One region of the Microbacterium shimangi genome, then DNA from elsewhere that is predicted to be linked to it. Evidence: predicted binding sites of a transcription regulator. Region 1 holds the regulator's gene; the other holds the start of a gene.
The links. Region 1 encodes HrcA, which represses chaperone genes, less so after heat shock. Its sites were predicted from a motif close to TTNGCACTCGNNNNNNNCGAGTGCNAA; they were not measured.

Region 2: a site for HrcA is predicted at 2,318-2,344, ahead of ACFXQA_RS13330 (Hsp20/alpha crystallin family protein). Genes of this name have one in related genera too.

Annotation. Positions count from the first base shown of each region.
Region 1 is NZ_JBIGII010000004.1:593,822-598,009, forward strand. It holds gene lepA (translation elongation factor 4) at 1-87, shown strand, start outside; gene ACFXQA_RS09730 (DUF1990 family protein) at 99-749, shown strand; gene hemW (radical SAM family heme chaperone HemW) at 749-1,966, shown strand; gene hrcA (heat-inducible transcriptional repressor HrcA) at 2,046-3,086, shown strand; gene dnaJ (molecular chaperone DnaJ) at 3,138-4,188, shown strand, end outside.
Region 2 is NZ_JBIGII010000006.1:87,209-91,396, forward strand. It holds gene ACFXQA_RS13315 (ABC transporter permease) at 1-485, shown strand, start outside; gene ACFXQA_RS13320 (ABC transporter ATP-binding protein) at 482-1,297, shown strand; gene ACFXQA_RS13325 (LLM class flavin-dependent oxidoreductase) at 1,294-2,280, opposite strand; gene ACFXQA_RS13330 (Hsp20/alpha crystallin family protein) at 2,402-2,836, shown strand; gene ACFXQA_RS13335 (hypothetical protein) at 2,905-3,453, shown strand; gene ACFXQA_RS13340 (carbohydrate kinase family protein) at 3,453-4,188, shown strand, end outside.

The DNA.
Region 1 (4,188 bases):
AAGCGCATGAAGACCATCGGTCGTGTCGAAGTCCCCCAGGGCGCGTTCATCGCGGCCCTCTCGGGCGACGTCGAAGAGAAGAAGTAGGACCGACTCCCGTGCGTCGCGGCACCTTCAAGGACGAGACGGTGGATTACGCCGCGGTCGGCGCCACCCAGGCCCCCGATCTTCTGCAGTATCCGCCCGAGCGGTCGATCCCCGCCGAAGAGACGTGGCGCATCGGCAGCGGTGAGGAGCGCTTCACCACGGCGGGCGAGGCTCTTCTGGCGTGGGCGGCGCAGCGCGAGGGCGGTCTCACGATCGCTGACGTGCGTCCCGCCGCAGGGCCGTCGTACACCGGCGTCGGTTACGACGGGGAGGGTCGCCCGGTCGCACCCAGCAGGCTCGACTCCGATCAGCGCTTCGACGTCGACGGAACCCCCTTCGTCGGCCCGGGGACGACCGTGCACCTGCGCGGCCACGCGGGCCGCTATCGCGCCGATGCCGAGGCTCGCGTGATCTCGGTGATCGAAGATCCTCGGCGCGTGGGTTTCGCTCTCGGTACCGTGGGCGATTCGGTCGTCAGCGGCGAGGAGCTGTTCCTCCTCGAATGGCGCGAGAACGACGAGGTCTGGTTCACCGTGCGGGCGTTCGACCGCCCGGTGGCTCTGCTCTACCGGCTTTTCCCCGCGATGGTCCGCCAGCGTCGGCGCGAGCTGTTCTCCCGGTACTTCCGGGCGATCTCGCCGATGTACACGACACCCGCCTGATGGGGTCGGCCCTTCCTCTCGGCGACCCCGCGCCCCCCGACGGTGCGCTGCCCGACGATCTCGCGCACGACCCGTCGACCCCCTTCAGCGTCTATCTGCATGTTCCGTTTTGCCGGGTGCGGTGCGGCTATTGCGACTTCAACACCTATACCGCCACCGAACTGCGCGGGGCGCGGCAAGACCAGTACGCCGACACCGTGCGCAACGAGATCACACTGGCTCGGCGGGTGCTCGAACGGTCGGATGCCGTGCGTCCCGCACAGACGGTCTTCTTCGGGGGCGGCACGCCGACGCTCCTCCCCGCCGGCGACCTCGCGCGCATGCTCGACGGGGTGGCGGCAGCCTTCGGCCTGGCAGACGACGCCGAGATCACCGTCGAGGCGAATCCCGACACCGTGACACCCGCCGTCGTGCGCGAGCTCGCAGCATCCGGTGTCACCCGCCTCTCTATCGGCATGCAGTCGGCGATGCCCCACGTACTCGCGGCGCTCGATCGGACGCATGATCCCGAGAACGTGGCGACCGCCGTCTCTGCCGCTCGCGACGCCGGTCTCGCTGTCAGCGTCGACCTCATCTACGGCGCCCCCGGAGAGTCGCTCGACGACTGGCGTGCGTCGGTCGAGACGGCCGTCGCGCTCGAGCCCGACCACCTCTCCGCCTACGCGCTGATCGTCGAGGACGGCACGAAGCTCGCCCGGCAGATCCGCCGCGGCGAGGTCGTCGCCCCCGACGACGACACGCAGGCCGACATGTACGAGCTCGCCGACGACCTTCTCGCCGCCGCCGGGTTCGACTGGTACGAGGTGTCGAACTGGGCGCGCAACGACGCCCAGCGCTCACAGCACAATCTCGCGTACTGGCGAGGCTCCGACTGGTGGGGATTCGGGCCGGGCGCCCACAGCCATGTCGCGGGCCTGCGCTGGTGGAACGTGAAGCATCCGGCGGCTTACGCGCAACGGCTCGCCGCGGGGGAGTCGCCGGCCGCCGCGCGCGAGCGTCCCGACCCCGGGGCGCGGCACCTGGAGTCGGTCCTGCTGCGCTCGCGCATCCGCGAGGGCCTCCCCGTCGCCGAGCTCACCGCCGGGGGCCGACGCGCGGTGGCGTCGCTGGTCGACGGCGGACTCATCGATGGCGGACCGGTCACCTCGGGGCGCATCGTCCTCACCCGGCGGGGGCGCCTTCTCGCCGACACCGTGGTGCGCGCATTGACGGCGTGATGGCCACGGCCACGGCCCGCACGATCCGCTAGAATTGGCACTCACGCCAGACGAGTGCCAGAGACGCGAGAGGAGAGCCATGGTCAGCGAACGCGGACTCCAGGTTCTCCGTGCGATCGTGCAGGACTACGTCGACACACGCGAGCCGGTGGGTAGCAAGGCGATCGTCGAGCGCCACGCCTTCGGGGTGTCGGCGGCCACGATCCGAAACGACATGGCGCTGCTCGAAGACGAAGAGTTGATCGCCGCGCCCCACACCTCATCGGGTCGCATTCCCACAGACAAGGGTTACCGCGTCTTCGTCGACCATCTCGCAGACCTCCGGCCTCTGAATCCCGCTCAGCGCAATGCGATCGCGTCTTTCCTCGACGGCTCCGGCGACCTCGACGACCTGCTGGCCCGCACGGTGCGCGCCCTCACCCAGCTCACCGGCCAGGTCGCGATCGTGCAGTACCCCTCGTTCGCCCGCGCCAACGTCACGCACGTCGAGCTGGTCGATCTGGGCTCGGGCCGCCTGCTCGTGATCGTCGTCACCGACACCGGGCGGGTCTCCCAGCGCATCGCTTTCGTCCGTGACGAGCCGACCGAGGCCGAGCTCATCCAACTGCGGGCCCGCATCTCTGCCGTGGTCGTCGGTCACCTCGTGGGCGACGCCACGCAGCGGATCACCGAAGCCCTCGCAGCCGCGACCCTGCCGGCGGTGGGGGTGGATGCTGCCGCGCACGCGATTCTGCGCGTGCTCGTCGAAGAGCTCGAGGAGTTCCGCCAGGATCGTCTCGTCATGGCCGGGGCCGCCACCCTCGCTCGACGTGAGTCCGATTTCCGGGGCAGCATCTACCCGCTGCTGGAGGCGATCGAGGAGCAGGTCACGCTCCTGAAGCTCATGACCGAGATGGTCGTCGACGCGAAAGGGCTGGCGGCCAGCATCGGACGCGAGAACGAACCGTTCGGCCTGATCGAGGCGTCCGTTCTCGCGAGCGACTACGACGCATCCGGCACCGGAGCCCGCGTGGGGCTTCTGGGGCCGACGCGAATGGACTACCCCTCGCACCTGGCGGCGGTTCGCGCCGTCGCCCACCATTTGACCAGGATGCTCGAAGACGACGAGAACGCCCGCTGACGCGGCATCCGTCCATGACGATCCCCGCCACGAGCGGGCAGGAAGGCGACTGTGGCTGACCACTACGAGGTCCTCGGTGTCGCGCGCGACGCGAGCACCGACGATATCAAGAAGGCGTACCGACGTCTCGCCCGCCAGCTTCACCCCGACGTGAACCCGGGCGATGACGCATCCGAGAAGTTCAAGCTCGTCACGCACGCCTACGACGTCCTGAGCGACGCCGAACAGCGCCGTCGCTACGACATGGGCGGTGACACCGGTGCCTTCGGCGGTGGCGGGGGAGCAGCCGGGTTCGGCGGCTTCAGCGACATCTTCGAGACGTTCTTCGGCGGAGCGGGCGGCGGGGGCGGCGGCAGCCGCGGGCCGAGGCCGCGATCGCGGCGCGAACGCGGACAGGACGCCCTCGTGCGAGTCACCCTCGAGCTCGACGACGTCGTCTTCGGTGTGCACCGCGACCTCGAGGTCGACACCGCCGTGCTCTGCGAGACCTGCAACGGCGCGTGCACCCAGCCCGGTACTTCCGAAGTGACCTGCGACATCTGCCACGGCAGCGGTCACATCCAGCGCACCGTCCGAAGCCTCCTCGGAAACGTCGTCACGAACCAGCCCTGCGGCACGTGCCAGGGGCACGGCACGACCATCCCCTACCCCTGCGCCACCTGCCAGGGCCAGGGACGCGTCCGCGCCCGCCGCACCGTGTCGGTCGACATCCCCGCGGGAGTCGAGACGGGCCTGCGGTTGCAGCTTCCGGGTTCGGGTGAAGTCGGGCCCGCCGGTGGTCCGAACGGCGATCTCTACCTCGAGGTGACCGTCGCCCCGCACGAGACCTTCAGCCGGGACGGCGACGACCTGCTGGCCACCCTCGAGGTTTCGATGCCCGACGCGATCCTCGGCACCGAGACCGCGATCACCGCGCTCGACGGCTCGGTCGACCTCGAGATCCGCGCCGGTGTGCAGTCGGGTGACGTGCTCACGATCAAGGGCCGCGGTGTCACGCCCCTGCGAGGCACCCAGCGCGGAGACCTGCGCATCGGCGTGCACGTGGTCACCCCGACGCGCCTCGACGCGAAGGAGCGGTCGCTGATCGAAGACTTCGCGAAAC
Region 2 (4,188 bases), on a different contig from region 1:
TGCACTTCGCCCGGGCCATTCCACCGCCGGCGTTGCTGCCGATCTTCTTCATCCTGCTCGGATTCGGCAACGAGATGCGCGTTTCGCTGATCGCCTTCGCGGTGGTGTGGCCGGTGCTGCTGAACACCATCGACGGTGTGCGCTCGGTCGAGCCGCTGCACCTCGACACGGCGCGGGTGTTCGAGATGGACCGCCGCAAGGTCTTCTTCGGGATCGTGCTGCCGAGTGCTGCCCCGAAGATCTTCGCCGGTATGCGGGTGGCCCTGTCGGTCGCCCTCATCGTCATGGTGATCTCCGAGATGGTCGGTTCGCAGGAGGGTATCGGCTCGATCATCCTGGGCGCCCAGCGCACCTACCGGATGCTCGACATGTGGTCGGGCATCCTCCTGCTCGGAATCCTCGGCTACGTCCTCAACGCGATCCTCGCCCTGGTGGAATCGCGCGTCACGAGATGGCACCGGGGCGCACGAGAAGGAGTGTCATGAGCATCGCGACCACCGCCACCGACCTGCTCACCATCGAGGGCCTCGGCCACGTCTACGAGGGCAAGCAGCGACACGAAGCCATCGGGCGACTCGATTTCACGGTTCCGCAGGGTGCGTTCGTGTCGATCGTCGGACCCTCGGGATGCGGCAAGACCACCATGCTGCGGTGCCTGTCGGGTCTCATGCGGCCGACCCGCGGCACGGTCCTTCTGGGCGGCGAACCGGTGATCGGGGTGCCGCGCGACCTCGCGCTCGTCTTCCAGGACTACAGCCGCTCGCTCTTCCCCTGGCGGACGGTGGCCGGCAACATCGCCTTCGTGCTGCCGCGCGGCGGGATGTCGAAAGAGGAGCGCCAGTCGCGCATCGATGAGAGCCTCGACGCGGTCGGGCTGACGGGCGCGGCCGAGAAGTACCCGTGGCAATTGTCGGGGGGGATGCAGCAGCGCGTCGCGATCGCGCGGGCGCTCGCCTATCGCCCGAAGATCCTGCTGATGGATGAACCGTTCGCCTCGGTGGATGCGCAGACGCGTGCCGAGCTCGAAGATCTCATGCTGGCGGTGCGGGAGAAATTCGACATGACGATCCTCTTCGTCACCCACGACATCGACGAGAGCGTCTACCTCGCCGACCGGGTGCTGGTGCTATCGAAGTCGCCGTCGACGATCGTCGCCACGATCGACGTCGATCTGCCGCGGCCGCGCGACCAGGTCGCCACCCGCGAACTCGACGCGTTCGTCCACCTCCGGGGGAGCATCGCCCGCATGATCCGCGACCAGTCGACGCGCCGTGCTGCGCCCGACGCCGAGGCCTAGACCAAGACGGCGGCGAGGTTCTCCAACCCGGCGGAGCGGTCCTCTTCCACCGGGATGAGGATCACACTGGTCGCCCCGGCACGATGCCGGGCGGTGATTCCTTCGTGCACGCGCGCGGGTGTACCGACGAGCGCAAGGGCATCGACCCACTCGTCGGGCAGGGCGGCGGCGAACGCCTCGGGCGTGCCCGCGCGCTCGCGGAGTGCGATCAGCTCGTCCGCGAACGCGAGGGGTGCGATATGCGGGTGCCAGTCGGGTTCGCCCACGACGGCGAGAGCCGGACGCACCAGCTCGCGGGCAGCAGCATCCGACGCGGCGACCGCTGCGACGTCGTAGGTCACGACCCGTAGCGACGCCGTAGGAGACCCCGCACCCCCGCCGGACACCGTGGCGATGGATGCGCGGATGTACTCCGGGGTCGCGGGCTCCGCGAGCACGACGCCGTCGGCGATCGCTCCGGCCGCTGCGAGCGAACGAGGGCCGCGCACGCCCCAGACCAGGGGCGGCGGCGTCGCGGGCGCCGACTCGAGGCGCACGTCCGCCACGTTGACGTACCTCCCGGCCGGAGGGCCCGGCTCGCCCCGCAGAAGCGTCGTCAGGGCGGAGGTGTATTCGCGCAGGAGAGTGAGCGGGCTCCCGGGCCATGCCCCGACCGAGCGCATCCACTGCGGCATGCCGTGCCCGATGCCCACGACCACCCGGCCGGGGAACAGCTGGGCGAGGGTGGCGATCTCCATCGCGGCGAAGGCGACGTTCCGCGCGCCGGCGGGCAGGATGCCGACGCCCACCGTCACGCGGGTCGTCGAGGCCAGCACCGCCGCAGCCTGGGCGACGCCGCCCCGGAATCCCAGATCTTCGACGACCCACAGTTCGTCGAAACCGAGCCTCTCGGCCCGCTGAGCGAACGGGATGACCTCCGTGGGCGGAAGGTCGCGAGGAAGCACGACGCCGACAGAGCGCGCAGGACGAGCGGGGGCGGTCATAGTGCTTTCATTCTCGGCGATTTTTCAGCGATCGGAATGCGCACTCGCGCGTCGGGAGTGCTAATTTATCCGTAGTTGAGCCGAGGGGGCTCAACCTCAAACGGAAGGAGATGGATTCATCATGGCAATGACTTTCGACCCTTTCGCGGAGCTCGATCGCCTCGCCGGGAGCGTGCTGTCGTCGCGCTCCAACCTGCGGGTGATGCCGGTCGACCTCTACCGCGACGCTGACCGGTACGTGCTCAACGCCGACCTGCCGGGTATCGATCCCGGATCGGTCGACATCGACGTCGACGGCCAGCTGCTCACCATCCGCGCGCAGCGCACCGCTGGCGGTATCGAGGGTGCGAAGTGGCTGACCCAGGAGCGCCCTGCGGGGAGCTTCCTCCGCCAGTTCAGCATCGGCGAGGGTGTCGACACCTCCGGCATCTCTGCCAGCTACGACAACGGCGTGCTGAGCGTCGTCCTCCCCGTGAGCGAGCGCGCGAAGCCGCGCAAGGTCGAGGTGCAGAGTGTCCGCCACGACTCCGACGTGCAGCCGGCGATCCGGAGCTGAGCCGAGCCCTCACGCGCAGACGCCCCGCGGGACGCTCCGCGGGGCGTCTGCGTCGGTAGCCTTGTCTGGTGGATACCCAGATCGTCGAGCACCTGTCCGCTGCCCGCGTGCGTCGCGACGTGCAGAACATCCGGGATGCGCTCTCGGAGCTCTCCGCCGGTGACGTCGCTCGCGCGGTGATCCGGTCACCGCGCTACGGCCTGTATGTCGTCGACGGCACCGTGCGCACCGGCGTGGGCAACCAGCTCATGCTCGCCGACGTGATCCTCGGCACGGGCAGCGAGATCCAGCGCATCTATCCGTCGATCCCCGAGGTCGTCCCCACTTTCGACCCCGAGGTCGGTGGCGCGCTCGACGGGCTCGGCCACGGCGACCTCGTGCGGGTGACCTTCGCCACCCCCGCGCACGGCGCGTTCGCGATCACCGGCCCGCTCACCGCCGGCAACGACGACTTCCTCCTCGTGGGCAGCTGGATCGTCTCCGCGGCCGGCAGTGTCGTGCCCCGCGTCGCCGCCGTCGAACGGTTCCCCGAGGTCGAGACGCACGCCGCCAACGTGCCGCCCCTCCGCTCGGCGATCGTCGAGGCAGCATCCGCCCCGGTCGTCGAGGCGGGCTGATGACCGGCACGCCCGCCTACGACGTCGTCGTCATCGGTGAGGCGCTCGTCGACATCGTCGAGACGTCGGCGGAAACCTCCGAGCACGTCGGCGGCAGCCCCGCGAACGTCGCCCTGGGGCTCGGGCGCCGGGGTCTGTCGGTCTTGCTCGTCACCCAGCTGGGCTCCGACGAACGCGGCGAACGGATTCTCGCGCACCTCGAGGATTCGGGGGTGACCCTGGCGCCCGAGTCGTTCACGCCGCGGCCGACGTCGACCGCCCTCGCCCGCATCGGCCCCGACGGTCAGGCGTCGTACGTGTTCGATCTCGCGTGGAACGCCTTTGCCCTGCCCGGCACGCCGACGCGGGTGCTGCACACGGGATCGGTGGCCGCCTTCCTCGAGCCGGGCGCCGAGTCGGTGCGCGAGGCCCTTCGCGCGTCGCGCGCCGCAGAGGTCACGTTCGACCCGAACATCCGCCCGGCGCTCGTCGGCGCGCACGCTCCCGCCTTCCGGGCGTTCGAGCACACGGCCCGGCTCGCGACGGTGGTGAAGCTCAGCGACGAAGACGCGGCGTGGCTCTACCCGGGGGCCTCGCTCGACGCGGTCGTCGATGCCATCCTCGCCCTCGGGCCTCGCCTGGTGGCGGTCACCCTCGGCAGTGCCGGAGCCATCGTGGCGACGGCGATGCAGCGACTCACGGTCCCCGGCGAGAGGGTGGCGGTCGTCGACACGATCGGCGCCGGCGATACCTTCA